2 regions of the Mycobacterium sp. SP-6446 genome follow, and region 1 is predicted to be linked to the other one. Evidence: riboswitches for the same ligand, from Rfam matches in the RefSeq annotation. Region 1 holds a riboswitch; the other holds the start of a gene.

Region 1 (15,408 bases):
ATGAGTTCTGCCGCGATTTCCTGATGAACCTCGACGATACTCAGGCCGAAGAGGTCTTCGATCAGCGGGAAGATGGGGCCGTCATGGCGCTGCAACAGCCTGCCGACCGCGGCGAACGCGCGGTTGATGTAGTACTCGGCGCGGCACAGCGCGGACTCTGAAGACCCGGCCGGTTCGCCGCCGTCGGCCAGCCGGTAACCGCGAACGGTCAGCCACTGCTCACCGGCGGTCAGCCCGGTCCGCGGCGCCAGCTCGTCGTCGATCGTGACCATGGCGACCGATTCGATCGCGAAATGCGTACCGGCCGCGAAGGCCAGCAGGTCGTTGATCGACATGACGTGCTGAACGTAGGAATCCGACGACGGTCGCGGCACCACGAGGGTTCCGGTTCGCGGCCGTGACGACACCAGGTTGTCTTCGCGCAGTCGCCGCAGCGCCTCGCGAATGGTGTAGCGGCTGACCGCAAACCGCTCGCACAGCTCGTGTTCGGTGGGCAATTGCGACCCGACCGGATACACGCCGTCCACGATCTCCTTGCGCAGGGTTCGCGCGACCTGAAGGTAGCGGTGATCGACGACTTTGGCGTCCGGCACCTCAGCCTCCCGCGTCTCGCAGCGCCAGCACGCTGCCCTCGGCGTCCGCCGAAACGTACAACGTGCCGTCGGGCCCCGCGGCGATGCCGGCGAAGGGGCCCTGCGGCCCGGAGAAGGGCGGCAGCCCGAGTAGCGGCTTGGGGCTCACCCCCGGCGGCGCCCCGACCGGCAAGCCCGACGCGATGGTGCGCCGCGTCCCGGTCGCCGGGTCGAAACTGATCAGCTCCTTGGCGCCGGCGTCGACGACGTAGACCTGCCTGTCGCGCACGAGGATGCCCTGCGGCCGCCGCAAGCCGTCCACCAGGGTGCCGGTGCCGTCCAGCTTGACGACCCGCCCCGCTCCCGCTTCACAGACCAGGCACACCCCGTCGGGGGCGATGGCCACGCCCACCGGCTCGCTCAGCCCGGAGGCGAGCACCTCGACGCGGCCGGCCCTTATGGATACCACGCGCCCGGCACCGAGCTCGGCGGCCACGACGGTGCCGTCGGGAGCGACCGCCACGCCGTAGAGCTGGTCGAAACCCTCTGCCAGCACAGCACTTTCGTTGCTGGCCGGTCGATACCGCGAAACCTGGCCGTTGGACGTGGTGACCACGAACTCGCCCACTGCCGTCGCGGCGACGCCGCGCACGAAGCCGGGGTATCCGGGGCTGAACAACATGCCGGCCGTCCGCAGCGAACGGGACCTGATGGGCGACGACCCGCTTCGCCCGGCTTCGCCGCGCTCGCGATCGTCGCCGTCGGCACCCATGACGTAGAAATACGTGCCGTCGGCGACGTAGAGATTGCCGTCCGCGCCGACCGCCAGATCCAGCGGCCAGTTCAACCCACCCGGCAGCACCGGGCGAGACTCTCCGCCACCGAGGATTTCGGTGATCTCCCCGGTGAAGTTGGACACGAACAACCGCTCGTCCACGAAGGTGAGGTTGTCCAGCCCGGGGTTCAGCGCTGCCAGCACGGTGCGCTCGCCGCTGCGGGGGTCGATGCGCAGCACCTCTCCGGTCTGCACCTGGGTGGACACGATGCGGCCGGTGGAATCGAACTTCACCGCGTCGGGGACGCCGAGGTCACCCGCAACCCGTTCGGGGACACCGCCTTCGGGATCGATGCGCCAGATCTCGTTGGCCCCCATCAGCGGGAAGTACAACAAGCCGTCGGGTCCGACCTCCATCGCGTTGGGCATAGGCGCGTTCTCCAGGAGCACCCGCGGCGCGCCGCCGGTGAGGTCGAGTTCGAGCAGCCGCCCGCCCTCGCGGCACTCACCGATGAACAGCCGGCCGCGGTGAAATGTGATGCCGTTGGCCGACGGGACATCGTCGCGCAGCACCCGCGTGCGCCCGGCGGCGTCGCGTACGCTCACCCGGCCGTCCATCACTTCGGTGGCGTAGAGGTTGCCGTTCGGGTCGAAGGCCACGTCGTCGGGCGCGACGATGTCGCCACCCTTGGCGCTGACCGTGTCCAGCCGACCGGTCGCCGGGTCGAGCGCACTGATCTGGCTGCCGGTCACCTGTGCGATGTAGATACGGCCGTCCGGCCCGGTGCGCAGGCCGTTGGCCCCGAACAGCCGGCTGGGCGGCGTGAGTCGCTGCAGGGTCCAGCCTTCGGCGAGGGTGGGCTGACGCGCGGCCGAGTAGCGGCTCGCGTCCTGCGACAATCCGGTTCCGGCTATCACCGCTCGCACCATAGCAATCGGTCAATAGTCCAGACAATAGCCGAGGCGAAGCCATAATGGGGCCTTGACGTGCTGGCCGTAGTAGGAGAATCATGCTCTCTAATGAGTGCACGTCATTATCTTGTCCGGACAATTACCTGATCCTGCATGGGACACGATCTGTTAGGCCTTGAGGGGCGCGTCGTCGTGGTCGCCGGCGCAGCGGGCGGCGGCATCGGTACCACCATCACGCGCATGGTCGCTCAGGCGGGCGCGACCGTCGTCGCGGTGAGCCGCGATCAGGACAACCTCGACCGGCACGTCGGCCCTCTGCAAGCAGAGGGGCTGCCCGTGGTGCCGCTAGCCGCCGACGCCTCCACCGACGACGGCGTGAGTGCCACGTTGGCGGCGGTGCGGCGCGTCGATGGCGAATTCCACGGGTTGGTCAACGTCGCGGGTGGTGCCGACCCGTCGACGTGGATGCCGTCGACCCGGGTGACGCGCGCCGACTGGCGGGAGTTGTTCGCCCGCAACCTGGAGACGATGTTCTTCATGAGCCAGGCCGTGGCGGCGGAACTGAAGCGGCGCAAGAGCCCGGGCTCGATCGTCTCGATCTCGTCGATCAGCGGGATGAACACCGCGCCCTTCCATATCGCTTACGGCACAGCCAAAGCCGCGATCGTGGCGGTCACCCGAACCATGGCGCTGGAGCTGGCGGCCGGCGAGAACGGCGCCGCGATCCGGGTCAACGCCGTGGCGCCCGGGGTCACCGAGACGCCGGCGTCGACCACGTATGTGGACGCCGACGCCGAACGCGACCGTCGCGCCATTGCGATGGGACGCCGCGGCCGCCCGGAGGAGGTGGCCGGCGCGGTCCTTTTCCTGCTGTCGGACCTGTCCAGCTACATCACCGGGCAGACGTTGCTGGTCGACGGCGGCCTGAACCTCAAATGGGGGCACCTGGCCGCCGACAACACCTCCTTGTTCCTCAAGGACGAAGACTTCCGCGCGTCGATCACACGCTGGGACTAGGGAGAAAGGGAAAAGCGATGACCGATGACGGCGCGGCCGCGGCCGACCAGCTGACCGGGCCGGTCACGATCCCGGTGGAAGCGTATGTCTCCGAGGAATACGTGCGTGCCGAGCGCGACAAGTTGTGGCGAAAGGTGTGGCAGCAAGTCGGGCGCGTCGAGGATCTGCCCAAGGTGGGCAGCTACCTGACCTATGACATCCTCGACGACTCCATAGTCGTGGTGCGTACCGGGCCCGACACCCTGGCTGCGCACCACAACGTGTGCATGCACCGCGGCCGCCGCCTGGTGGACGTCCCGCCCGGGGCGAAAAGCGCTTGCGGCCAAAAGAAGTCGTTCGTGTGCGGATTTCACGGCTGGACCTACGACCGGGACGGCACCTGCATCCACATCCCCGAACGGCAGGACTGGCAGGGGGCGCTGACGCCCGAGAACACGCACCTGGCCAAGGTCAACGTCGATACCTGGGGTGGCTGGATCTGGATCAACATGGATCCCGAGTGCGAGCCGCTGCGCGACTATCTCGAGCCGGCCGCCACCATGCTGGACCCCTTCGGGTTGCAGGACATGCGCTGCAAATGGCGCAAGTGGCTGTATTTCGAATGCAACTGGAAGGTCGCGATGGAGGCCTTCAACGAGACCTACCACGTGGCGACCACGCATCCGCAGTTCAACAAATTCGGCAACTTTCGCGGCTGGGCCATGGCGCAGGGAAAGCACAGCAACATCGGCTACGACGCGCCCGCGGAGCTGGAAGAGACCAAATCGAAGATCCGGCTCGGCACCGGTGCGGACCCGCGCGTCTCGACCGCCGAGATGCAGATCTACACCTTGGAGGAAACCAACGCCACTACCACCAGAACATTGGTGGAGGCGGCCCGCCGGCTGGTCGACGAGCTGCCGGAGGACGCGCCCGCCGGCACGGTGCTCGAGCACTGGCTGTCCTCGGCGCGGCGCGACGATGCCGCGCGCGGCGTGGTCTGGCCGACCATCGATCCCGAGCACCTGGCCCGCAGCGGCACCGCGTGGCAGATCTTTCCGAACTTCCAGATCGGGCAGGGCCTGACCACCGCGCTGTGCTACAGCGCCCGCCCGCACGGCTACGACCCGGACCACTGCATCTTCGAAGCCTCGTGCTACGAGCTGTATCCGAAAGGCGAAGAGCCACAGACGGAATGGGTATACGCGCCACCCGACGACCCGAACTGGCGCAGCGTCCTGCCGCAGGACTTCTCCAACATGGCCGCCGTCCAGCAGGGCATGAAATCGCTCGGCTTCCGCGGCCCCAAGCCCAACCCCTACATGGAGCGCAGCACCGCGAACCTGCACCGCAACCTCGCCGAGTACATGGGCACCGGCGCGCCCCGCAAACTCGCCCCGCAACCAGAAAGAGAGATGGATCGGTGAAAGTCAACCTTGGGTTCGGATCGCACAACTCCCATGACTGGGACCGCGTGCTGGCCGGGAATTTCGGCGAACCGCCCGCGACCCCCGACTGGGAGTGCGTGCAGGCCACGCTCGCGATTGCCGACCTCGCCGAACCGCTCGGCTTCGACGGCATCTGGATGCCGGAGCACTGCGGGACCCCGTATGGCATGACGCCCAACCCGATTCAGGCCCTGAGCTATTTCGCCGGGCGTACCGAACGCGTCAGCCTCGGCACCTTCGTCGTCGTCGCGCCGTGGTGGCACCCGGTGCGGCTCGCGCACCAAATCGCCTACCTCGACATCCTCTCCAACGGCCGGTACACGACTATCGGAATCGGTCGCGGTGTCTCCAAGGGCGAGTTCGACGCCGTCGGCGTGCCCCGCGAGGAAAGCCGGCAACGGTTCAACGAGACGCTCGACATCCTGCAGCTCGCCCTGTCCGGGGAGCGGTTCTCCTATGACGGGGAAATCTTCACCGTGCCGGAGATGTCGCTTCGGCCCGAACCCCAAAGCGGCGACCTGTTTTCGCGCATCTACAGCTCGTCGTCGACCGCCGAATCGCTGGAGATCCTGGCGCGTCGCGGCATGGTGCCACTGTTCGTGGGCAACAAGCCGATCGAGGACGCCGGACGGGAAGTGCAGAAGGTGAACACGTTCCGTAAGGAGGAAGGCCTGGGGCCGTGCCAGCCGAAAAACGTGATGTTCATGTACTGCACGACCGACGACCCTGGCAAATCCGAAGAATGGATCTGGACCGCCAACCGCGACGTCACCGTGCACTACGGGTTCGCCGATGCCTCGAACTTCAAGGGCGTCAAGGGTTATGAAGCCTATGCGGCCCGGGAGGCCAGCGCCACCGCGGTCCTCGCCTCGTCGGTCACGGGCGCCGAGACCGGCGCAGCCAAAGGCCCGTCGAAGACGCCCGGCTACCACGCTTCCAATCTGCTGATCGGCACGCCGGAAGAGATCTTCAACCGGATCCAGGCCGCGCAGCGGGCCTGCTCGTTCTGCGAGCTGACGATCGTTCCGCAGTTCGGCACCATGCCCTACGCCGAGGCGATGGCGAGCACGGAGTTGTTCGCCAAAGAGGTGCTGCCGGCCGTCCAGAAGATGGAGGCCCCGCTGCACCCCGCCGCGCTCCCGGAGAATGCGCTGGCATGACGAACCCGGATTGCCCACCGACGCCGACGCCGGAGGACATCGACGTCGCGGCGTTGCGCGAAAAGTATCGTCAGGAGCGCGAAAAGCGGCTGCGCCCGGAGGGTTCCAAGCAGTACATCGAACTCGTCGACGACTTCGCGGGATTTTACGAGACCGACCCGCACTCGCCGCCGCTGGTCCGCGACGCGATCGCGGAGGACGTCGACGTCGCCGTGCTCGGCGGCGGCTTCGGGGGCCTGCTGTGTGCCGCGTACCTGAAAAAGGCCGGCGTCGATGACGTCCGGATCATCGAGTTGGGCGGCGACTTCGGTGGCGTCTGGTACTGGAACCGGTTTCCCGGGCTGCAGTGCGACAACGAATCGTACTGCTACATACCATTATTGGAAGAGCTCAACTACATACCGAGCAAGAAGTTCGCCGACGGTACCGAGATCTACGAGCATTGCCGACGCATCGGAAAGCATTTCGGCCTCTACGACTCCGCGATCTTCTCTACCCAGGTCCGGGCGCTGCACTGGGACGAGGAGATCAAGCGCTGGCGGGTCAGCACCAATCGCGACGACGACATCCGGGCCCGGTTCGTGGTCATGGCGTCGGGCCCCTTTCACCGGCCCAAGCTGCCCGGCATTCCGGGCATCAACGACTTCAAGGGGCACAGCTTTCACTCGTCACGATGGGACTACGAATACACCGGCGGGGATAGCAACGGCGGGCTGCACAAGCTCGCCGACAAACGCGTCGCGGTGGTGGGTACCGGGGCGACCGCCGTCCAAATCGTGCCGTTCCTGGGCCGGGATGCCAAGCATCTGTACGTGTTTCAGCGCACGCCGTCGTCGGTGGGCGCGCGCAACAACACGCCGACCGATCCCGAGTGGGTGAAATCGCTGCGGCCGGGCTGGCAGAAGGAGCGGCAGCGCAACTTCCACGCCTGGACGTTCGAGGGAATGGCGCTGGGCCAACCCGACTACGTGTGCGACTTCTGGACCGAACTCGGCCGCAACACCGCCGCGCGCGTTCTCACACTCGAAGACCCGGCGTCGATGACCCCCGAGCAGTTCATGGCCATCCGCGAAGAAGAAGACTACAAAGTGATGGAGCGACTGCGCCGCAGGGTCGAGAGCATCGTCGACGACCCCGGCACCGCCGAAGCGCTCAAGCCCTACTACCGGTTTCTGTGCAAGAGGCCATGCACCAACGACGACTACCTCCCAACCTTCAACCGTCCCAACGTAACGCTGGTCGACGTGTCGTCGACGAAAGGCGTGGAGCGGGCGACGGAAAAGGGTTTGATCGCGAATGGCGTCGAGTACGAAGTCGACTGCATCATCTACGCCAGTGGGTTCGAGATCACGACGGAGATCAGCCGCCGCTACTCCATCGACACCATCGCCGGCCGAGGTGGGTTGTCGCTTTTCGACCACTGGCGTAACGGCTACAAGACATTTCACGGGATGACCAGCCGCGAGTTTCCCAACCAGTTCTTCACCGGGTTCACCCAGGTCGGTATCTCGGCGAACATCGCCGCCAACTATGAACTGCAGGGCGAGCACATCGCCTACATCATCGCCGAAGCGCTGGCCCGCGGCGCGGCTACGGTCGAACCCACCCAAGAGGCGCAGGATGAATGGTGCAAAACCATCCGAGACACCGCGATCGACAACAGCCAGTTCGACCTGGAGTGCACGCCGGGCTACTACAACAACGAAGGCGGCGGCATGGGAACCGCGAAGGGCGAAGGGATCCGGTCCCATCTGGGCGAGCCCTACGGGCCCGGCTTTTACGCCTTCGGCGACCTGCTGGCCGAGTGGCGCGCCACCGGTGAGCTGGATGGCCTCGTGTTGGGATCTTGATGGCTGAACTCAGGTTCGACGATCGGGTGGCCGTTGTGACGGGCGCCGGCAGGGGACTGGGCCGCGAGTACGCGCTGCTGCTGGCTTCCAGGGGAGCCAAGGTCGTCGTCAACGACACGGGCGGCGCCCTGACCGGATCCGGCACCGACGAGGGGCCCGCCCGGCAAGTGGTCGCCGACATCACGGCGGCGGGCGGCGAAGCGGTGGCATCAGTCGACTCGGTGGCGACGCCCGAGGGGGGCCAGGCCATCATCCAAGCCGCACTTGAGAACTACGGACGGATCGACATCCTCGTCCACAACGCCGGCAACGTGCGGCGCGCATCGCTGAAGGAGATGAGCTACCAGGACTTCGATGCCGTCATCGACGTCCACCTGCGCGGCGCCTTCCACGTGGTGCGGCCCGCATTCCCGCTCATGTGCGCCGCGCACTACGGCCGTGTCGTCTTGACCTCGTCGATCGGCGGCGTGTACGGCAACCACGCCGTCGCGAACTACGCCGCCGCCAAGGCGGGCCTGATCGGGCTGTCCAACGTCGTCGCGCTCGAAGGTGCCGCCGACGGCGTGCTCTGCAATGTCATCGTCCCGTCGGCGGTCACCAGAATGGCTGAGGGCCTGGACATTTCGGCATATCCACCGATGGGCGCGGAATTGGTGGCGCCGGTGGTCGGCCTGTTGGCACACGAAACCTGCCCGGTCACCGGCGAGATGCTGATCGCCATCGCGGGCCGGGTGGCCAAAGCGGTCGTCGCGGAGACCCCCGGCGTGCACCGTCCATCGTGGTCGATCGAGGACGTTGCCGAACAGATCGACGCCATCCGTTATCTCGCTGCGCCGCTGGTCTTTCCCGTCGTACCCGACGGTCATGCCGGCCACATCCGCTACAGCTTCGACACCGCCGCGCGGGCGACCAGGGAAGGCGCCAGCCATGGCTGACAACGGGGCCGGACCGCTGGCCGGGGTACGCGTCGTCGATCTCACGGCGATGGTGATGGGTCCCTACTGCACCCAGATCATGGCCGACATGGGCGCAGACGTGATCAAGGTCGAACCGCCGCAAGGAGACGACACCCGCTACATCTCGGTCGGTCCGGTACGGGGCATGGGCGGCGTCTTCGTCAACGTCAACCGGGGCAAGCGCGGCGTCACCCTCGACCTGCAGTCCGACTCCGGCAAGATCGCGCTGCGGGCGCTCATTGAACAGGCCGACGTGTTCATCCACTCGATGCGGTCAAAGGCGGTCGCCCGGCTCGGCTTCAGCTACGACGAGGTGGCCGCGATCAATCCCGCCATCGTCTACACCAATTGTTACGGGTACGGCCGGCGTGGGCCGAAGGGGGACTTGCCCGCCTACGACGACACCATCCAGGCCGCGTGCGGGCTGCCCTACGTGCAGGAACAGCTGACCGGCGAACCCAATTACGTGGGAACCATATTGGCCGACAAAGTCGCGGGCCTCACCGCGCTCTACGCCACCATGATGGCGTTGTTCCACCGCGAGCGCACCGGCGAGGGGCAAGAGGTCGAAGTCGGCATGTTCGAGACGATGGCCTCGTTCATGCTCGTCGAACACGCCAACGGCGCCATGTTCGATCCGCCGCTGGGCCCGGCGGTCTATCCCCGCACGGTCGCGCCCAACCGGCGGCCGTACCGCACCAGCGACGGCTACATTGCGGCGTTGATCTACAACGACAAGCACTGGGCCGCGTTCGTGGAAGCCGTGCGGCCACCGTGGGCCAGCGATCTGTACGGCACGCTCGAGCGGCGGGCGCGCCAGATCGACACCGTGTACGCGCTGCTGGCCGAAACGCTGGTGCAGCGAACGACCCAGGAATGGCTTGACCTCTTTCGCGAACTTCAGATACCCGCCGCGGCGCTGTCCAGCCCGGCGACCTTGTTCGACGACGACCACCTGAACGCCGTCGGTTTTTTCGAGACGCTGGACACGGTCCACGGCCCGGTGCGATTCCCCGGCGTGCCGACCTGGTTTTCCCGTACACCGGGCCGCGTCGCGGGGCCCGCTCCGGAGTTGGGCGCGGACACCGCGGCGGTGCTCGAAGAACTCGGACTGGCACCCGCGGACGCGAATCCGGTCGCGCCGGCATAACCCGGAAATGGGGCCGCCGCAACCGGAAACCGTTGCGTGTCTTCGCGTGTCTATCTCCTGAATCCGGTCGCGACGCCACTAGGCTGGCTGCGATCAAGAGGAGGGGCAGCGACGCATCGGCATGGGCCAGGGCGCGTTAACAGCGGACACTGAGCCGGGCGGGAGGCATCCCGCACCGGCGCGTTCTGCTCGGCGCCCTCGGTGGGTTGCTCCGGTGCGACGGGTCGGTCGGCTGGCGATCTGGGATCAACCGGAACGGCGCAGCGGCATTCCCGCGCTGGACGGGCTTCGCGCGATAGCGGTCGCGCTGGTGTTGGTCGGGCATGGCGGCATCCCCGGGGTGAGCGGCGGGTTCATCGGCGTCGACATCTTCTTCGTGCTCAGCGGCTTCCTGATCACCTCGCTGCTGCTCGACGAGCTGAGGCGCAGCGGCCGTATTGAGCTGACCGGCTTCTGGATTCGCCGTGCGCGCCGGCTGCTGCCCGCGCTGGTGTTGATGGTGATCACCGTGGGCGCGGCCCGCGAACTCCTTCCCTACCAGGCCCTGAACGGACTGCGGGACGACGCTGTCGCGGCGTTCCTATGGATGGCGAATTGGCGGTTCGTGGCCCAGAAGACCGACTACTTCACGCAGGGCGCCCCGCCCTCACCGCTGCAGCACACCTGGTCGCTTGGGGTGGAGGAGCAGTACTACTTTGTCTGGCCGGTGCTGCTGATCGCGGTGACCCTGCTGTTGGCGGCACGAGCCAGGCGTTACTTCATGCGGGCGACGGTCGGCGGGGTCCGCTTCGCCATCTTCGTGATCGCCACGTTGGGGGCGCTGGCTTCGGCGGCGGCGGCCATCGTGTTCGTCTCCGAGGGCACGCGTGACCGAATCTATTTCGGCACCGACACCCGCGCGCAGGCGTTGCTGGTCGGCTCCGCGGCGGCGGCTCTGCTGGTTCGGGATTGGCCGTCGCTGAACCGGGGCTGGTGCATGATCCGGACTCGGTGGGGGCGGCGCGTCGCCCGGGTCCTGCCGTTTGTCGGTGTGGCGGGGCTGGCGGCCGCCACACACTACGCGACGGGCAATGTCGGTGAGTTCCGCCACGGTCTGCTGATCGCGGTCGCGATCGCGGCCGTGTTGGTGGTCGCGCCGGTGGCCATGGAACAGCGCGGCCTCGTCGCCCGCCTCCTGGCCATGCCGCCGTTGGTGTGGCTGGGCACCATCTCCTACGGTGTGTATCTGTGGCACTGGCCAATCTTCTTGGCGCTCAACGGGGAACGCACCGGCTGGACAGGACTGCCACTGTTCGCCGCCCGGTGCGCCGCCACGGTGGCCGTGGCCGCCGCATCGTGGTGGCTGATCGAGCAACCGATCCGGCGCTGGCGACCGGAGCGGGTGCCGCTGTTGCCGCTGGCGGCTGCCACCGTGGCGAGCGCCGCCGCGATCACCTTGTTTCTGGTTCCGGTGGGAACCGGGCCCGCGCTACGGGAAACCGGTTTGCCGCCGGGGGTTTCCTCCGTCGCGGCGGTGTCGCCGTCGCCGCCCCGTGTGGTTCGCCCGCGGCCTCGAGATCCCAACCGCCCGTTCACCGTTTCGGTGTTCGGCGACTCGATCGGCTGGACCTGGATGCACTACCTGCCGCCGACGCCCGGATTCGCCTTCCTCGACCACACCGTCATCGGTTGCAGCCTGGTGCGCGGCACGCCGTACCGCTATATCGGCCAAACGCTGGAGCAAAGACCGGAATGCGACACCTGGCCGACCCGATGGTCGACGCAGGTCGGTCAGGACCAGCCCGACGTCGCCCTGCTCATCATCGGCCGCTGGGAGACCGTCGACCGGGTCAACGAGGGGCAGTGGACGCACATCGGCGATCCGACCTTCGACGCGTACCTCAACGGTGAGCTCGAGCGGGCGCTGAACATCGTGAGTGTGCCCGGGGTTCGAGTGGTGGTGGCGACCGTCCCCTACAGCCGCGGCGGCGAAAAGCCGGATGGCCGCCTGTATCCGGAGGACCAGCCGGACCGGGTCAACCAGTGGAACACGATGCTGCGCAACACGGTTAGCCGCCACAAGGGCGTCCAGATCCTCGACCTGAACAAGAAGCTGTGTCCGGACGGTGTTTATAGCGCCAAGGTCGACGGAATCAAGGTGCGCAGCGACGGCGTGCACCTCACCCCGGAAGGCGTGAAGTGGCTGACGCCGTGGCTCGAGGAATCCCTGAGATAGGCGTTAATCGTTTGTGCGACAACTGATTTCCATGCTGTCGCTTTCGCGGACCTGGAAATTGAAGCTGGTGTAGCCGTTGTCGGGATTGCGCACGCGCTCGAGGTAGGGCCCGGTGTCCGCCGCGCTGGTGTTGTCGGCGACGATCAACGCACCCGTGGGCAGGCGCGGTTCGAGCAGCTCGATCACCGGCAGATACAGATCTTTCCAACCGTCGAGCAGTACGAACTCGACCGGCCCGTCCAGGCCCTGCAACGTGGTGAGCGCATCGCCTTCGAGAATGGTGATGACCTCGTCCAGGCCGGTCTCGGCGAACGTTTTCTTCGCGGCGGCGATCTTGGTTTCGCTGAGCTCGGTGGTGACCACTCGTCCGGTGCCGTTGTCGCGCACCGCGGCGGCCAGATGAAGGGCCGAGATGCCGAACGACATCCCGAATTCGACCACCGTGGTCGGACGCGTCGCGCGCACCAACGCGTACAGCAGGCGGCCGGCTTCGGGGGTCACCGGGATGTAGAACTCGCTCATCGCCTCGGCGCGTTCCGCGGTGGTCATCGGCCGGGCGAACTGATCGCGCCGCTCACGCAAGAGCGACATCTGGCTTTTCGATTCGGCGTACATCCGGTCGAGCACGGTCGCGACCCGAGGGTTCTGCAAAGTTGTGGCCATGCCCACGAGGGTAGGCCGTAAAAGTGTCCGGTTCGGTGCGCGGGTTTGACGGGCGGCGGGTCGCGATGTCAGCATGGACGGGCAAGCACCTCGGTAGGTGAGGCGTCTGCACGGACACAGGCCACTGACCCCGAACGTCGAGAGACGCCCCGGGTCAGGACAGCTCTTCCCGGACCCAAGGGTTGAGCCCAAGTGGCTTCCGGTGATGTTCCGGATACGCCGTGCAGTGCCAAAGCTCCGACGAGAGGGGTGCGATCGGTGTTCTCGGCGCCGGTCACTACCTCTTCCGATCAGGTGAATGTGATGACACCCGCGTGTGTCCCGGCCGTGAGGAGGTGAGGGCGAGATGAGTCCCGACGATAGTCCCTATCCGAAATACCTCTTGCCCCGACCCGGTTCCGGCAATGCTTTCTTCGTCTGAGCCATGAGCCGATCGGGCATCCAGAAGGAGAAAAATCATGGCTTTCGTTGTTACGCACCGTGTTACCGCTCGGTCCCGCGGGCACGGGCGGGCGTTCCTGCGGTCGGCTCGGCTGCTGGCTGACAAGCTGCGCACGCGCAGCGCGCTGACTCCCCAGGAGCGGGCCAACCTGTACGTGTCACGGATGCCGATCGCGGTGGTCACGGCGTCGTTGGGCGGCCACCCCCCGGTCGACGATCGGCGGTAGTTCGTTCGACTACCGCGAATCATTCGGCAGCAGAACGATTTTGCCGTGCGTGTGCCGCTGCTCGAGCTCCTCGAAGGCGTCGGCGACCCGGTCCAGCGGGTAGGTCGCGGCGATGTCGAATTCAAGGGCACCGGTGGCGACAAGGTGGGCGATTTCGGCGAGCACTTCCGGGGTCGACGCCTCCTGGCTGCCCTCGGTCTTGGCGCCGACTTCGCCCGCCTTTTGAAACGAGATGATGGTATCGATCCGCTCGGGCGCCACGCCGAGATCGACCGCGAGCTGGACGTAGTCCGGGCCGAACAAGTCGATGAACGCGTCGATTCCGTTCGGGGCCGCCGCTCGCAGTCGGTCGGCCAGGCCTTCCCCATAGGTGACCGGGACGACGCCGTGTGCGCGCAGCCAGTCGGCGTTGCCAGGTCCCGCGATGCCGAGCACCCGCGCCTGACGCAGGACCAGCAGTTGCACGACAAGGCTGCCGACCCCGCCCGCCGCAGCCGACACGGCCACCGTCTCGCCCGGTTGGGGCGCGACGGCGCGGACGGCGGCATACGCCGTCACACCCACCACGTACAGCGAACCCGCGACCTCCCAACTCAATTCGGAAGGTTTGCGGATCAATTGATTGACGGGAACCGCGGTGTGGGTGGCATGGCTGGATCGCCGGAAACTGAAACCCAGCACCTCGTCGCCAACCTCGAATTCGGTGACTCCCGGCGCTACGGCGGTCACGACGCCGGCAAGGTCGCTGCCCTCGCCGGACGGAAATGTGGCGGGGAACATCTCGTGCATCGCCCCGACCCGGATGCCAGCCTCGCCGGGATTGATGCCGGCCGCGCGAACTTCCACCACCACCTCGCCCGGGCCCGGCTCCGGCATGTCGATGTCCGCCACATACAACTCGTCACGACCCCCGTAACGGTCGAACCGTACGGCGCGCGCCGTCGCAGCCGTCATCTCGGCCTCCTTCGCCCAAACGCTTGCCCACGCCAGCATAGGCCGCCGACTCTCCGGCCCCTCCGGCGAAATTTGCGCGTATGTTCGTATGCGCTGGTGTTGTGCCGTCAGCGGATTGGCAGGGAAGGAATGTCCATGGAGCTCGCCCGGACTACCGTCGCCGGCTTGAGCGTCGCCGTCCTTGCGGTCGGCACCGCGATCACCGGCTGCGGCAACAACAAGACCCCGGCGACGTCGTCGAGCGCGTCGTCCACCGCGTCGACCGGCGTGACTGGCCCGTCACCCGGACAGACCACGGATTACAGTGGGCTGCTGATCAAGCCGAGCGACATCGGCCCGGACCTCACCACACCCCAACCGCCCGTGCTGAACCCCAACAATGCGCCGGGGGTTGCGCAGCTGTTCGCCAACGCCGACAACAGCCGCCGAATCGGGGACACCATCTTGATCGTCGCCGACCCCCAGACCGCGGCGGCCGGCATCGAGAACACCAAGGCGAACTACGCGGGCAAGGTGAGCGGCACGTGGCAGCCGGTCGACGTGGGATCCAACGGGGCAATGATCTCCGGGACATCGCCGGACAACTCCCAGGCGGTGACGGTGCTGTTGTTCAGTGAGGGCAAGGCGCTGGTCAACCTGGAATTCGACAGTGCGCCCAACGATCCCATCGATCCGGGCATGGCGACCGACATCGGCCGCAAGCAAGACGCCGCGATCAAGAGCGGGTTGCCGCCCAGCTGAGGTAGGTGGCCAGACGCCGCGATCGCGCGGAATGTCTTCACCCGCAGCGATGTTGGGGCAGCTAGGCGATGACCTCGACGGGATCGCCGACGTTCACCTGGTTGAAGTACCACGCGGCGTTGTCCGGGCTCAGGTTGATGCATCCGTGACTGACGTTCGCATGGCCTTGCGAGTCAACCGACCACGGGGCCGAGTGCACGTAGACGCCGCTGTTCGTGATGCGGACCGCGTACGACGCGATGATGTTGTATCCCTCGGGCGAACTCAGCGGGATACCGATGGTCCGCGAGTCCATCCGCACGGTGCGCTCCTTGGACAGCGCGGTGAAGTTGCCGATCGGTGTCGGGC
Region 2 (15,408 bases), on a different contig from region 1:
GCCGCACCGATGCCCGACGATCCCCCGGTGATGAGGATGGTCTTGCCGTCGACCGCGTCCTCGAGCGTGCGGCCCTGCACCGCGTCGAGCAGATTGCGCAAATAGAAGGGCCGATATCGCCCGGCGGAGTTGGGGGTATTGATGATGTTGGAGACCGCCGCGAACGGCTTTTCCACCAAGTTCGTCAGGTCACCGAGATTCATCGGGCGTCGCTCCTGTGACGTAGGCCATAAAGCCAACCTAGGACATAGCTCGGCGATTGGCTGCAGATTGCGGGCAAGCGCACCGGAGATAGCGGCAATCCGCTTGTTACAGCGAGTAATCCGGGTGTGATCGCACACTAACTGACGGGCAACGCCGCGATGATCCCCTGGTGACATGAGATTACTGGCGCGCTTCCGCGAGCCCCAGCCGGCGAGCATCTACGACCGGATCGGCGGGCATGAGGCGATCGAAGTCGTGGTCGAGGACTTCTACGTTCGGGTGCTTGCCGATGCTCAATTGTCGGGCTTCTTCGCCGGATCGAACATGAACCGCCTCAAAGGCAAGCAGGTCGAGTTCTTCGCCGCCGCCCTCGGCGGGCCCGAGCCCTACACGGGTGCACCGATGAAAGAGGTGCACCGGGGCCGTGGAATCACCATGTATCACTTCGGTCTGGTGGCCGGGCATCTGGCCGACGCGCTGACCGCCGCCGGAGTGCCTTCTTCGACGGTGACCGAGATACTCGGCGCCGTAGCGCCGCTGGCGCCCGAGATCGCGTCCGGGGAGAGCGCCGCCGCCAAGGTTTAGGGGCTCACTATCGACGTGGCGTCCCGTTTGTGGCGAGAATTTCAGGCATGTCTCGCACATTCGACGACCTGGTGGCCGAAGCCGATTCGGTATCGGTCGACGGCTGGGATTTCTCGTGGCTCGACGGCCGCGCGACCGAGGAACGGCCGTCCTGGGGCTATCAACGCCTGCTGAGCCACCGCTTGGCGACCGTGTCGGCCGCGCTGGACATTCACACCGGTGGCGGGGAGGTGCTGGCCGGCGCGAGCCCCTTTCCGCCCACGATGGCGGCGATCGAGACGTGGCCGCCGAACGCCGCGCTCGCGACCAAGCTGCTGCATCCGCTCGGCGTGGTGGTCGTGGCGATGCGCGACGAGCCGCCGTTGCCGTTCGCCAATCAGTCGTTCGACCTGGTGACCAGCCGGCACCCCGTCTCGGTGTGGTGGACCGAGATCGCTCGGGTGCTGCGGCCCGGGGGCAGCTACTTCGCGCAGCACATCGGACCCGCCACGATGGGCGAGCTGGTCGAGTACTTCATCGGACCGCAGCCGGAGAAATGGGCCGAATTTCACCCGGACGCCGTCCGCTCGCAGATCCAAGCCGGGGGTCTGGAGATCGTCGACGTGCGCATGGAACGGCTGCGCGCCGAGTTCTTCGACATCGGCGCGGTTGTCTACTTCCTGCGCAAAGTGGTTTGGACGGTGCCGGATTTCAGCGTCGACCGCTATCGCGAGCGACTCCGGGAACTGCACGAGCTCATCGAGACCGAGGGCTCCTTCGTCGCCCACCCCACCCGCGTCCTAGTCGAGGCCCGCAAGTCGGGGTGATACTCGGGTCTCCGCACCCGCCGAGCCTGTAATTCTGCAGAAGAAGTGCGAGACAGGGCCTGCAAAATTACAGGCTCGGCGAATCCCGTTGGGCGTTTGAGCGCCGATCAGCCCTCGTCGCGCAACACATCCAGCGCGTGCTGCAAGTCCGGCGGATAGGGGCTGACGATCTCGATGCGCCGGCCGTCGGCCGGATGGGCGAATGCCAAAGAGCGTGCATGCAGCCATTGACGTTCCAGCCCAAGCCTTTTCGCAAGCTTCGGATCGGCGCCGTAGACCAGGTCGCCGCAGCACGGGTGATGCAACGCGGCGAAATGCACCCGGATCTGATGGGTGCGACCGGTTTCCAAATGAACGTCGAGCAGGCTGGCGGCGACGAACGCTTCGACGGTGTCGTAGTGGGTGAGGCTGTGCCGGCCGTCCTTCGTCACGGCGAACTTCCACTCGCCGCCGCGGTGCCGGCCGATCGGCGCGTCGATCGTCCCGCTGGACGGATCCGGATGTCCCTGCACCAGTGCGTGGTAGCGCTTGTCGACCGTGCGTTGTTTGAACGCGCGCTTGAGCACGGTGTAGGCGCGCTCGGAGATGGCCACGACCATCACCCCGGAGGTGCCGACGTCGAGTCGATGCACGATGCCCTGCCGCTCGGGCACGCCCGACGTCGTGATGCGGTAACCGGCGGCGGCCAGGCCGCCGAGCACCGTGGGTCCGGTCCAGCCCACCGACGCGTGCGCGGCCACCGCGGCCGGCTTGTCGACCGCGACGATGTCGTCGTCGGAATACAGAATCGTCATGCCCTCGATGTCGACCGGCGTGTTCTCCGGCGGCGCCGGCGCATCCGGGAGGCGCACCTGCAGCCAGGCGCCGGATGCCAGACGGTCGGACTTCCCGGCCGGCACGCCGTCCAGTTCGACGCCGCCGTCCTCGGCGAGGGCCGCCGCGGCGGTGCGGGACAGTCCCAGCAGGCGCGCCAGCCCGGCATCGACGCGCATGCCCGCCAGCCCTTCTGGAACGGGCATCGACCGCTCGGATGCCATCAGCGCCGGTCGGCCTTGGCCCGGCTGCCGGTTTCCCCGTCGGCCTTGCGCCGACCCACGGTGTCGAAGTCGAAGCCGAAAATAGACAGGGCGACGAGCAGGATCGCGCCGCCGACCACCGACGGGTCGGCGACGTTGAACACCGGCCACCAGCCGACGGACAGGAAGTCCACCACGTGTCCGCGCAGCGGCCCGGGTGCCCGGAAGAAGCGATCGACCAGGTTGCCCATCGCGCCGCCGAGGATCATCCCGAGTCCCACCGCCCACCAGGGCGACACCAGCCGCCGGCCCATCCAGAAGATGCCGACCACGACGCCGGTCGCGATCAGCGTCAGGAGCCAGGTGTATCCGGTTGCCATGGAGAACGCGGCCCCCGAGTTGCGCACCAGCGTCCAGGTGACCGTGTCGCCGATGATCGACACGGGCTGGCCCGGGGGCAGCAGCTTGACGGCGAGCACCTTGGTCACGATGTCCAGCACCAGCACCACCGCCGCGACCGTCAGCAGCAGGCGCAGCCGCCGCGGGGGGTTGTGCTGCTCGCCGGCCGCGGGCTCCACGCTGTCGTCAATGTCTCCCGTTGGTTCCTCGGACACCCCCCCATCATCCCCTAAGGCCGACAACGCATGCGGGATGATCCCACCATGGGCCGCCTCACCGTCGTCGCCACCGGCGGCACGATATCGACGAGCACCGGTGCCGACGGCGTGCGCCGTCCCAGCCACAGCGGGTCGGCGCTGACCTCCGGCCTGGACGTCGACGTCGTCGACCTGATGGCGGTCGACAGCTCGGAGCTGACACTGCCCGATTGGGATCGGATTCGCGCCGCGGTGCGCGCCGCAGTCGACGGCGGCGCCGACGGCGTGGTCATCACGCACGGCACCGACACGCTCGAGGAGACCGCGCTGTGGCTGGACCTCACCTACGACGGCACGGTCCCGATCGTGCTGACCGGCGCCATGCGCAGCGCCGACGCCCCCGACGCCGACGGCCCGGGCAATCTGCGTGACGCGCTGGCGCTGGCGGCCAGCCCGGCCGCCCGTGGCCTGGGCGTGCTGGTGTCGTTCGCCGGCCGGGTGTTGCAGCCGTTGGGCCTGCACAAGGTGGCCACCGCCGACCTCAGCGGCTTCGCCGGCCGGGTGCTCGGCAGCAGCTCGGGTGACACCGCGCTGACGGGCGACAAGGCGCGCCCGTATCTCGGTGATCTGAGCGCCGCGGACGCGCCGCGGGTCGACATCGCCGCGGCCTACCTGGGCAGTGACTCGGTGGCGCTGGACGCGTTTGTCGAAGCCGGGGCGCGCGCCGTCGTGCTGGAGGCGCTGGGTTCCGGCAACGCCGGCGCCGCGGTGATCGACGGCGTGCGCCGCCATTGCCGCAACGGCGTCGTGGTCGCGGTGTCCACGCGGGTCGCCGGGGCGCGGGTCGCCGCGGGGTACGGCCCGGGGCACGACCTGGTGGCGGCCGGCGCGGTGATGGTGCCGCGGCTGCGACCTGCCCAGGCCCGGGTGTTGTTGATGGCCGCGTTGGCCGCGGGGCTACCCGTCGCCGACGTCGTCGACCGCTGGGGCTGACACCTCAGCGGCGGCCTGCAGCGCGCCGACATAGTCCGGCCAGTCCAGGGAGTCGACCGGGTTGGCGCCGGTGAGCTCGTCGGTGTCGGCGGGAAACGTGCGGGCCTGGCCCGGGCCGGAGCCACGGGTCTCGAATCGCACCGTGACAACGCCGTGGCCCGCGCCCTGCACCCAACCGTGCCCGAGCTCGCGATGGGCGACGTCGTCACCGATGCGCCAGCGCGAGGGCTCGTCGGGCGGCGCGAACATCGCCTCGGTCGCGGTTTCTGGAGTTTCTGCGGGGTGTTCCTCTGACATCGACAGCTCCAGGTCGGGGAACAACGATTCCTGGCGCACGTCGCTGAGGCCCGAAAACCCCACGCCGACAAGCCGAATGGGCCCGATGTCGCGCGGATCGAGCAGCAGCCGCCGGGCCACCGCGATCAGCGCGCCGGCCTCGGTGGTCGCGTAGGGCAACGTCGCCGAGCGGGTCAGCGTGCTCATGTCCGACTTCTTCAGCTTCACCGTGACGGTGCGGGCGCCGCGGCCGTCGCGCAGCAGGCGTTGGTGCGCATGCTCGGCGATCGGGTCGATCGCGTCGCGCAGTTGCTCCAGGCCGGTCAGGTCGACGGCGAAGGTGGACTCGGAGCTGATCTGCTTGGCCTCGGCGCGCTCGGCGACCGGGCGGTCGTCGATGCCGCGGGCCAGGCGGTGCAGCGCCGGGCCGACCGTCGCGCCCAGGATGTTGGCGACCTCGGCGTCGGTCAGCGCGGCGAGCTGCCCGATCGTTTCGATGCCGAGCCGGTGCAGCTTCTCCTCGGCGACCGGGCCGATGCCCCACAGCCGGCGCACCGGCAACCCGCCGAGCAGCGGTTGTTCTTCGGCGCGCCGCACCACCCGGACGCCGTCGGGTTTGGCGAGGCCGGACGCGATCTTGGCGATCTGCTTGCCAGAGCCGGCGCCGACCGAGGCGATCAGGCCCGTCTCGTCGCGAATCCGCCGCCGCAAGTCCTCACAGAACGCCTCGACGTCGTCGGCGGACGCCCCGGCGAGCTGCGGCGGCTCACCGAAGGCCTCGTCGACGGACAGCTGCTCGACGACGGGCACCAGGCTGCGTACGGCATCGAAGACCCGCCGGCTGGCCACCCCGTACACCACGCCGCGCGGCGGCAACACCACCGCGGTCACGCCGACCAGGCGGCGGGCCTGATGCATCGGCATGGCCGACCTGGCGCCGAACACCCGCGCCTCATAGCTCGCGCCGGCCACCACGCCTCGCCCACCCAACCCGCCGACCAACACCGGCCGCGCGCGCAGGGTCGGTCGGGTGAGTTGCTCGACGGAGGCGAAGAACGCGTCCATGTCCAGGTGCAGCACCCAGCGGGACTCCACAACCCTCGATGCTATTGGGGCTGTTGGTCTACCGTCGGTGACATGGCCATGAACCTCTGCCATAGGTGGTGCTGCAGTTCGAACCGCTGGGCGAAGGAAGTGGAAACCCACCTGCTGCCGACCGTGCTCGCCGACGTGGAACTGGGCGACAACACGCTGGAGATCGGACCCGGATACGGCGCATTCCTACGGGTGCTGGTCGACAAGACGCCAAAGCTCACCGCGGTTGAGATCGATGCCCCGATGGCACAGCGGCTGCAGCGGCTCTACGGCGATCGGGCCCGCATCATCAACGGCGACGGCACCGATACGGGCTTGCCGGACAACGAGTTCAGCTCGGTGGTGTCGTTCACCATGCTGCATCATGTCCCGACCGCGGAATTGCAGGACCGGTTGTTCGCCGAGGCGTTCCGGGTGCTCCGGCCCGGCGGCGTCTTCGCCGGCAGCGACGGCGTGCCGTCGGTGGTGCTTTCGATCTTGCATTTCCGCGACACCTGCAATCCGATTCCGCCGGAGACGCTGCCGGATCGCTTGCGCGCCGCGGGTTTTCGCGACGTGGACGTCAAGGTCGGCACCGGCAGGCAGCGCTGGCGCGCGGTCAAGGCCGCCTGATGGAAAACGCGCCGTCATCGCGACTGGCCCGGCTGCGCCACCAGTGGGACGAGCGGCTGGAACCCGGCGAGCAGGCGACGATTCTCGCGTGGTTGTCGTTCACCGTCACTTTCGTCGGGGTGCGAGCCCTCACCCACTGGATCCGCGCGGGCCACGGTCCCTCGGGGGGCGGTGTCAGCCTGGGCGGCAAGCACTTTCATCACTACAACATCGGCATCGCGCTACTGGCGACGGTGGCGGCGGTCGGCCTGCGCGGGACGGAGAAGCAACGCCGCCACCCGGCGGCCGCGGTCGCTTTCGGCTCGGCCAACGCACTGATCGTCGACGAGCTGGCCCTGCTGCTGGACCTCAAGGACGTCTACTGGGCGACCGAAGGGCGCGAGAGCGTCGACGTCGCGATCGGCGTCATCGCCACAGGCGCGACGGTCGCAGCGGGCATGCCGTTCTGGGCGCATGCCCACCGCGCGCTGCGCTCGCGTTCGTGATCAGTTGATGCGCCCGATCGGCCCCCGAGGGGGAACGGGGACCTGCGATGACGACGACGGCGGGTATCTCGGCGGGATCGGCTTGGGGATCGTCGTCGTGGTTGTCGGCGGCGAGGCCGGATAGCTCGGGGGTGTGACCCGCACCGGCGGCGGGAGGGGAACCGGCAGCGGCACCGGCACGACGACGGGCGGCGGTGGGGCCTGCGGCGGGAGCGGGGAATTCGGAATCGGGGCCGCGGGTGGCGGCGGGTTGGCGGGCAGCTGCGGGGGCAGGTTGACCGGCCCCAGGTTGTTCGGGTGCGGCTGCGGCGGCGGCGCTTGGGGCGGCGGCGCTGTGATCGCCGCCGGTGGTGTGTTGGGTCCGGCGGGCGGGGGTGTGTTCACCGTGACGTCCGACGGGGCCACCGCGGTTTTCTGGTGGTGCAGCAGCAGGAACATCAATCCGAGGGCGACGAACACGATGCCGGCCAGCACCGTGGCGGCCTGGATGTGGCGCGTGCGACGGCTCGCCGCGGCGCCGGGTTGACCCGCGCCGGCGCCGCCCTGCTGGTGGAGAGCTTCGGTAGCCGCGTCCGGGTGCGAATCTCCGGTGTCCGCGCCCATGGGGCTGTCGGCGGATGTCAGCTGGACCTTGGTCAGGGTCTGTCCGCGTAGCCACCAGGGCGCCGCGACGAATATCGGGGCCACACCCAGCAATGCGGCCGGGGTGACGAGGTCGCGACGCTTCCGCTCACAGGTGCTGCAGGAGTCGATGTGCCGCGCCACACGTTTGCGCAGGAGGACGGTGAACTTGCCGTCCCAATTCGCCAGGATCGCGCCGAGCTCCGGGCAGCCCTGGGGATTGCGCTGCGCGCGGCGGGCGACCAGCAAGGCACCCAGCGACCGTTCGACCATGTCACGCATGCGCGACACCAGCTTGGTGGCGTTGTCGGGGCTGACGTCGAGCGCGGCCGCCAGTTCGGGCCCGTCCAGGCCGTGGCGATAACTCAGTTCCAGCACCGTGCGGTCCCGGTCGGACAAACCGCCGGCGGCCTCGGCGACCAGGTCGGCCAGTTCGGTGCGGCGTGCGAGCGTATCCGGGCCGGCATCGAAGGACTGCGCCTCGGGCAGCTCGTCGGAGACGTTTTCGCGGCGACGCAGCCGGAGACACCGCAGGGCCTCGTTGCGTGCGATGGCGTAGAGCCATGGGCGCAGTTTGTCGGGGTCGCGCAGCGTCGACAGTTGGGCCGCCGCAGTGCAGAACACCTCCTGCACGCAGTCGGCGGCGGCGTCGCGGTCGCGCACCATGCCGACGCAGAAGTCGTGCAGCCGGTCGGCGTAGCGGTCATAGATTCCGGCGAAGGCGGCGCGGTCGCCCGCGACGGCCGCGCCAGCCAGCTCGGCGTCGCCTGCCATATTCCAGTCGGGCAGTGCGGTCATGACGTTGCTCCAGCCAATCCGGCGCCGGGGACCCATCGCGCGGGGCCCGGCGCATCCGCTAAGTGTGCGCGCATTTTGCTGAGTTGGCGCTGGTTAGTCAGATTTCTTGCGGGAGAGCACGGTGAAGGCCGGACCATACCGTCCGGCCTTCACCGCTACTACTACTTCTTGTTCTGCGGGGGCAGTTGGTGGCAGGCCAGGCACTGCGTTGGCGCCGATTGCACCGGAATGCCGCCACCCGGCTTGGGGCCGATCGGCTTGCCACCGCCGGAATTACCACTACCCGACTGGCCGCTGCCGGACTGGCCACTGCCCGAGTTGCCACCGCTCGGCTTGCCACCACCCGAATTGCCACTACCCGACTGACCGCTGCCCGACTGACCGCTGCCCGACTGGCCACTACCGGACTGGCCGCTACCGGAGTTGCCGCCGCTGGGCTTGCCACCTGAGTTGCCGCTGCCGGACTGGCCGCTACCGGAGTTGCCGCTACCGGAGTTGCCACTGCCGGAGTTGCCACCGCTGGGGTTATCCGGATACACGGGCACCGGGATGGGTATGGGCACGATCACCGGAGGCGCGCTCGGGCCGTCGGCCGGAGGCGGGCCAGGGTCGGCGGGCGGGGGCGCCTGCACGGTGACGACGGGAGCCGGAACGTTCACGTTGGTGGGAACGATCGGCCCTGCCGGACCCGCGTCGGCCGGGGGAACGACCGCGGCCGGCGCCGGGGCGACCGGCGGCGGTGGCGCCACATTCGGCGTCTGGGGCGCCACCGAACCGACACTGGAGTTCGGAGCCACGACGGCCGGCTTGGGCTTCGGACTCGTCCCGGCGACGAGCATCACCCCGAACCCGGCGACCAATCCAAGCGCGGCGATCACGGCCGCCACCACCAGCGCGTTCGCTCCCCACCATCGCCGCTGCGCGGGCTCCGCGGGGAGGTCGTCCTCGGACTCCGCGGTAAGGCGGTCCTCGACGTGCGCGGGGGTGTGGAGAGATCCGTCCTCGATCGCCGGATCGCCCAGCGGGCTCGACGCCCACGCCTCGGCGGCGGTCAGGTCCTCGTGCGGGCTCGCGGCGACGGTCAGGTCTTGGTGCGGGGCAGCCGCGACGGTCAGGTCGTCGCGCGGGACCGCCCTGAAGGTAGCCGACTGGGAGTCTTCGATGGTGCTCATGGCCTGTTCCTTAACTGTGGTCGCGGCCCCCTTTGGGTCGCATTCACAGGTATGAGCAGCCGCCGGTGGTCACCCGGACACTTTTTTCGGAACTTTTTTGCGGAGCCTTTCCCGGCCCCGGCGCCGGCCCGGTCCTAGGCCTTGGCGATCGCCACCCGCACGCCGTCGCCGATCTCCGCCGCCTCGGCGGGCTCGCCGAACTCGAAGCTGGTGGCCAGGATCTCCCCGGCGATGAGGTCTCGGTGGGCGCGGGCCCAGTCGGCTCGCTCCGCGGGCACCGACATCACCACGCTGATGCGGTCGGACACGTCCAGCCCGGTCGACTTGCGTAGTTCCTGCAGCTCGCGGATCCGGTCCTTGGCCCAACCCTCGGCCTCCAGCTCCGCGGTGACCGTGCCATCGAGGACGACGAGCCCGGCCCCGTCGGGCAGGGCCGCGGTGAACTCCGGGTCGGCGGCGACCAGGCGCGAGCTGTACTCGTCGGGTTGCAGCACCGCGGGGCCCGCGGTCAGGGTGCCGTCGGGGTTGACGACGCCCTCCCCCGCCTTGACCGCCTTGATGGCGGCCTGCACGTCCTTGCCCAGGCGCGGGCCGGCGACGCGCGCGTTGACGGTGAGCTCGAACCGGCCGTAGGTGTCGATCGCGTCGGTCAGCTCGACACGCTTGACGTTGAGCTCGTCGGCGATCAGGTCGACGAACGGCTCCAGCCGCCGCGGGTTCTCCACCGCCACGGTCAGTTTCGGCAGCGGCAGGCGCACCCGCAGCTTTTTGGCCTTGCGCAGCGACGACGCGGCCGAACAGACTTCGCGGACCTGATCCATCGCGGCCACCAGCTCCGGGTCGGCGGGCAGCACGTCCGGCTGGGGCCAGTCGGTCAAGTGCACCGACCGCTCCGCGGTCAGCCCGCGCCAGATGATCTCGGTGGTCAGGGGCAGTAGCGGGGCCGCGAGCCTCGCGGTTACCTCGAGCACGGTGTGCAGGGTGTCGATCGCGTCGTCGTCTTCTTCCCAGAATCGCGAACGCGACCTTCGCACATACCAATTCGTCAGTGCCTCGGTGAACTGGCGCAGTTGCTCGCAGGCCCCGGAGATGTCGCATACGTCCATGGACCGGCTGAGTTCGTCGCGCAGCACCGCGAGCTTGGCCAGGATGTAGCGGTCCAGCACGTGCGCCGAATCGGTGCGCCAGGCACCGACTTTCGGCGCGTAGAGGGCCAGGAAGCTGTAGGCGTTCCACAGCGGCAGCAGGACCTGCCGCACGCCTTCGCGGATGCCCTGCTCGGTGACGATCAGGTTGCCGCCCCGCAGGATCGGCGACGCCATCAGGAACCACCGCATGGCGTCGGAGCCGTCACGGTCGAACACCTCGGTGACGTCCGGGTAGTTGCGCAACGACTTGCTCATCTTCTGGCCGTCGGAGCCCAGCACAATCCCGTGCGCCACACAGGTTTTAAACGCCGGACGGTCGAACAGCGCGGTGGCCAGCACGTGCAGCGTGTAGAACCAGCCGCGAGTCTGGCCGATGTATTCGACGATGAAGTCGCCCGGATAGTGGCCGTCGAACCAGTCGCCGTTTTCGAACGGGTAATGCACCTGGGCATACGGCATGGAGCCCGAGTCGAACCACACGTCGAGCACGTCGGGGATCCGCCGCATCGTGCTGCGACCGGTGGGGTCGTCGGGGTTGGGCCGGGTGAGCTCGTCGATGTAGGGCCGGTGCAAGTTGGTGGGCCGCACCCCGAAGTCGCGTTCGAGCTCGTCGAGGCTTCCGTAGACGTCGATGCGCGGGTAGGCGGGATCGTCCGACTTCCACACCGGAATCGGCGTGCCCCAGTAGCGGTTTCGCGAGATAGACCAATCGCGGGCGCCCTGCAACCACTTGCCGAACTGGCCGTCCTTGACGTGTTCGGGGTACCAGGTGATCTGCTGATTGAGTTCCACCATCCGGTCGCGGAATTCGGTGACCGCGACGAACCAGGACGACACCGCGCGATAGATCAGCGGATTGCGGCACCGCCAGCAGTGTGGGTAGGGATGGTCGTAGGTTTCGTGGCGCAGCAGGATCGGCTTGTTCACGGCCGCGGGGCCACTCTGGTTCTTCAGGTCGCGGATGATCTGGGCGTTGGCGTCGAAGACGTGCTGGCCCTGATAGTCCGGGACGGTGGCGTCGAACCGGCCCTTCGAGTCGACCGGGGTGACCGGTTCGATGCCCACCTTGTCGGTGGTGGCCATGTCGTCCTCGCCATACGCCGGCGCCATGTGCACGATTCCGGTGCCGTCCTCGGTGGTCACGAAGTCGCCGGGCAGCACCTGAAAAGCGTTGGCCCGTCCCGGTTCTGGGTCGGTGAAATACGGGAACGGCGGCACATAGTGCGTGCCGAGCAGGTCGGCTCCGCGGTAGGTGCCGAGTACTTCAGGCTCCTCCCCCAGCTCGCGGGCGTAGGCCCCCAGGCGCGCCTCGGCGAGCACCAGGCGGCGATCGCCGGCCTTCACCTGCACATAGGTCACGTCCGGATTGACCGCAACCGCGAGGTTCGACGGCAGCGTCCATGGCGTCGTCGTCCACACCAGCAAGTAGGCGCCGGCCAATTCGCCGTCGGGTACCCGGAATCCGACGGTGATCGCGGGATCCTGGCGGCTTTGGTAGATGTCGTCGTCCATCCGCAGTTCGTGGTTGGACAGCGGGGTTTCGTCGCGCCAGCAGTACGGCAGCACCCGGTAGCCCTCGTAGGCCAGGCCCTTGTCCCACAGCTGTTTGAACGCCCAGATCACCGACTCCATGTAGGACAGGTCCAGCGTCTTGTAGTCGTTGTCGAAGTCGACCCAGCGGGCCTGGCGCGTCACATACGCCTGCCATTCGTCGGTGTAACGCAACACCGATTCGCGGCAGGCCTCGTTGAACGCCGCGATCCCCATGGCGTCGATCTGGGACTTGTCGGTGATGCCCAGCTGACGTTCGACTTCGAGCTCGGCGGGCAGCCCGTGCGTGTCCCAGCCGAAGCGGCGCTCCACCTTGGCGCCGCGCATGGTGTGGTAACGCGGGACGATGTCTTTCACGTAGCCGGTGAGCAGGTGCCCATAGTGGGGCAGGCCGTTGGCGAACGGCGGGCCGTCGTAGAACACAAACTCCGGGGCGCCGTCGCGGCGGGCGATGCTGGCCCGGAAGGTGTCGTCGCGCGCCCAGTACTCGAGGACCTCGAGTTCGAGCGCCGGGAAGTCGGGTGCCCCGGCGGCCAACTTCGGGTAGGTCAATGCGTCGTCTCCCTGTGCCAGTTCTCAGGCCGGGGACGACGACGCGCTAGCTGCGCGAGCGCCGCGGTACCACCCCGCTTGCCGCGCTGCCGCGCGACCGCTCGTGACGGCTATGACGGGCCTACCCGTTCGGTTCTACTGGGCTGCAATGGCCGTTCTTCCGAAGGCTCCCCGGTGATGGCCGGATCGATGCCGCTGCGCCGATTCTAGCCGGTGGATCAGGCGCGGACTTCGAGCACGCCCGCGCGCCACAGCGCCGCGTAGGCGTGACGCAGCGGAATGCTCAACAGACGGGCGGCGCCGTTCACCAGCGGGTCGGCGCCCGGGCCGAGGATCGGCACGTCGACGCGGCTGGTCACCTTCTTGGGCGCGGGGACGTGGACGGGCGTGTCGGCGCGCACGACCGTCAGCGCGGGCTTGGGTGCCGCGGTTGCCAGTTCGTCGGGCAGGGCTGCGGTCATGGTCGCCTCCTAGACGGAATTCGAACGAGGACTAGCTGGATGGACGTGTCCCGTCCCGTACTGGTTCCGATCCGAGAATGCTTGGCCGGTAAGCCGATTGGCGTTGCGACGGCTAGCCGAGAGCGTCGCGCCGGAGGCCGGATCGGGACGGAACGGAGCGCGGACTTCGGTCCGGACTATCGCTGGAGCTCATACGTCCCTCACCTCCTCAACGGCAACGATGCGTGCGGCCACCCGCACGACCTGCGCGCACAAAGGAGTACAGAAACCGACGACCGTCGGAGATCCGCACCCCACTCGTCAGAGCTTCGGCACTACACGACGTGTCCTGGCCGGAAACAATCCGAGCCGGAAGCCACCTGGGCTCAACCCTTAAGCCAGGAGGAGCTGTCCTGACCCGGGGCGTCTTTGGACGTTCGGGGTCAGTGGCCTGTATTCGTGTAGACGCCTCACCTAACGAGGTGCCGTCACGATGATGCACGAAGGGCGGAAGACCGTCAAACTCGGGCGAGTGCGCCGGCGCGTCGTGGTGCTCACTTCTCGACCAGGTCCTCCAGCCGCCCGATCGTGTCGATGAACTCCTCGACCATGTCGAGCACCACCGAGCGCGTCGGGCGCACCCGGTCCAGTGAACCGACGACCTGCCCGACGAAGTAGGTGGCGAGCTCGCGCGCCTTGGCGCCCGGGTGGGCGGCGGCCTGATTGATGCGCACCTGGTATTCGGTGATCAGCGCAGTCTGCAGCGGCATGCCGAGGGGGTCGGGGCTGTCGGGCCGCTCCCATTCGTCGGTCCAGGCCGTGCGCAGCATCCGCGCGGGCTTGCCGGTCATCGACCGCGACCGCACGGTGTCCGAGGAGCTGGCGGCGAGGAACTTCTCCTTGACCACCGGGGCGGTTTCCGCTTCCTCGGTGGTCAACCACACCGATCCGCACCACACGCCCTCGGCCCCCAGGGCCAGCGCCGCCGCGATCTGGCGGCCCCGGGCGATCCCGCCGGCGGCGAGCACCGGCGTCGGCGACACCGCATCCACCACTTCGGGAACCAGGACCATGGTCGCCACCTCACCGGTGTGCCCGCCGGCCTCGGTGCCCTGCGCGACGATCAGGTCGACGCCGGCGGCGGCATGCCGCCGCGCGTGTTGCGTGGTCCCCGCGAGCGCGGCCACCAGCACGTCGTGGTCGTGGGCGCGCTCGACGAGGTCGACCGGGGGCGGGCCGAGCGCGCTTGCTATCAGCCGGATGTCGTGGCCGAATGCCACGTCGAGCAGCGGCTCGTAGCCCTTGGGCGAGATGTTGAGCCCGCCGCCGGACGGCGCGCGCGGCGGCTCGGCGGTCGCCGGGATGCCGTAGCGGGTAAGGAGGTCGTCGACGAACGCGCGGTGCTCCTCGGGCAGCAGCGCGGCGACTTGTTTGGCGTCGATTCCGCCCTGGTCGGCTCCGACGTACTTGGGCGGCAACAACAGGTCGACCCCGTAGGGCTTGCCCCCGGTCTGCTCCTCGATCCAGGTGAGCTCGCTGTCCAGCCGTTGCGGGCTGTGCGCGACCGCCCCGAGGACTCCGAATCCCCCCGCGTTGGTGACCGCCGCGACGACGTCGCGGCAGTGGCTGAAGGCGCAGATCGGGAACTCAACGCCGAGCTGCTCGGCGACTCTGGTTCGCATCGCCCGACGCTAGGAATTACTGATGGATATGTCAATCGATTGCGGACCCGGGCGCGCGGCCGTCCGGCGGCCAGCTGGCCACGCCCTCCTCCAACGGGATCTGCAGGCTCTGCAGAATCGACGCGACCATGCGCCACGCACCGATGGCGGTGACGAGTTCGATGAGAACCGTTTTGTCGCCTTGCAATTCGCGTTCGCACGCCGCCCAGCTCTCGGCGCTCACCGCGCCGTCGCGCACGACGTCGTCGGTCGCGGCCAGCACCGCCCGCTCGGTGGGCCCGAACCCGTCGTGTTCGCGCCAGTTGCGCACGCCCAGCAGGTCGTCGGCCGTCACGCCAAGCCCCGACGCGACGCGCCAGTGCTGCGTCCACTCGTAGTCGCATGCGGTGAGCCAGCCGATCCGCATGATCACGAGCTCGCGCAGCCGTGAGTCGAGGGCGCCGTGCCACAACATGGTGGCGAGCAGGTCGTTGACGGCGCGCGCCAATTGGGGATGGTTCAGCAGCACCTGAAATATGGACAGTTCGGCCATGTAGTTCGGCACGGCCGCCTCGTCGGCGGCGGCTTTGGCCTCGCCGAGCGGCAGTCCGGGCACGCGGGCTGTGGTCATGGGGTGAGCATTCCACGTACGGGCGGGATTCAGGATCCAGCAACGAACATCACGATTAGATAACGGTTCGGCGAATTCCCTGCGCGCTGCGCACGCCGATAATAATGTCGCCCCTGCTATCGGGGCGGCTGACGTGCGGGAAAGCTCCTGACACCGGGCAACGTCA

The links. Region 1 has a riboswitch for magnesium ahead of A5736_RS00300 (hypothetical protein). Riboswitches for the same ligand answer to the same signal wherever they lie in the genome.
Region 2: linked by a shared signal. The riboswitch ahead of A5736_RS19285 (Rv1535 family protein) and the one ahead of A5736_RS00300 (hypothetical protein) in region 1 are both predicted to bind magnesium.

Annotation. Positions count from the first base shown of each region.
Region 1 is NZ_MBEM01000003.1:37,331-52,738, forward strand. Features, by position in the region: gene A5736_RS00250 (GntR family transcriptional regulator) at 1-593, opposite strand, end outside; gene A5736_RS00255 (SMP-30/gluconolactonase/LRE family protein) at 595-2,277, opposite strand; gene A5736_RS00260 (SDR family NAD(P)-dependent oxidoreductase) at 2,413-3,276, shown strand; gene A5736_RS00265 (SRPBCC family protein) at 3,294-4,682, shown strand; gene A5736_RS00270 (LLM class flavin-dependent oxidoreductase) at 4,679-5,863, shown strand; gene A5736_RS00275 (NAD(P)/FAD-dependent oxidoreductase) at 5,860-7,713, shown strand; gene A5736_RS00280 (SDR family NAD(P)-dependent oxidoreductase) at 7,713-8,648, shown strand; gene A5736_RS00285 (CaiB/BaiF CoA-transferase family protein) at 8,641-9,819, shown strand; gene A5736_RS00290 (acyltransferase family protein) at 9,941-12,034, shown strand; gene A5736_RS00295 (O-methyltransferase) at 12,038-12,697, opposite strand; M-box (ykoK) riboswitch at 12,780-12,953, shown strand; gene A5736_RS00300 (hypothetical protein) at 13,156-13,365, shown strand; gene A5736_RS00305 (NADP-dependent oxidoreductase) at 13,375-14,319, opposite strand; gene A5736_RS00310 (hypothetical protein) at 14,455-15,060, shown strand; gene A5736_RS00315 (L,D-transpeptidase family protein) at 15,122-15,408, opposite strand, start outside.
Region 2 is NZ_MBEM01000215.1:4,096-19,503, reverse strand. Features, by position in the region: gene A5736_RS19345 (SDR family NAD(P)-dependent oxidoreductase) at 1-203, opposite strand, end outside; gene A5736_RS19340 (group 1 truncated hemoglobin) at 379-789, shown strand; gene A5736_RS19335 (class I SAM-dependent methyltransferase) at 837-1,595, shown strand; gene A5736_RS19330 (RluA family pseudouridine synthase) at 1,703-2,632, opposite strand; gene lspA (signal peptidase II) at 2,632-3,225, opposite strand; gene A5736_RS19320 (asparaginase) at 3,274-4,200, shown strand; gene A5736_RS19315 (DNA polymerase IV) at 4,165-5,556, opposite strand; gene A5736_RS19310 (class I SAM-dependent methyltransferase) at 5,614-6,183, shown strand; gene A5736_RS19305 (hypothetical protein) at 6,183-6,668, shown strand; gene A5736_RS27125 (RNA polymerase sigma factor) at 6,669-8,087, opposite strand; gene A5736_RS19295 (hypothetical protein) at 8,249-9,259, opposite strand; gene ileS (isoleucine--tRNA ligase) at 9,394-12,510, opposite strand; gene A5736_RS19285 (Rv1535 family protein) at 12,729-12,971, opposite strand; M-box (ykoK) riboswitch at 13,257-13,439, opposite strand; gene A5736_RS19280 (nitronate monooxygenase) at 13,505-14,632, opposite strand; gene A5736_RS19275 (carboxymuconolactone decarboxylase family protein) at 14,664-15,242, opposite strand.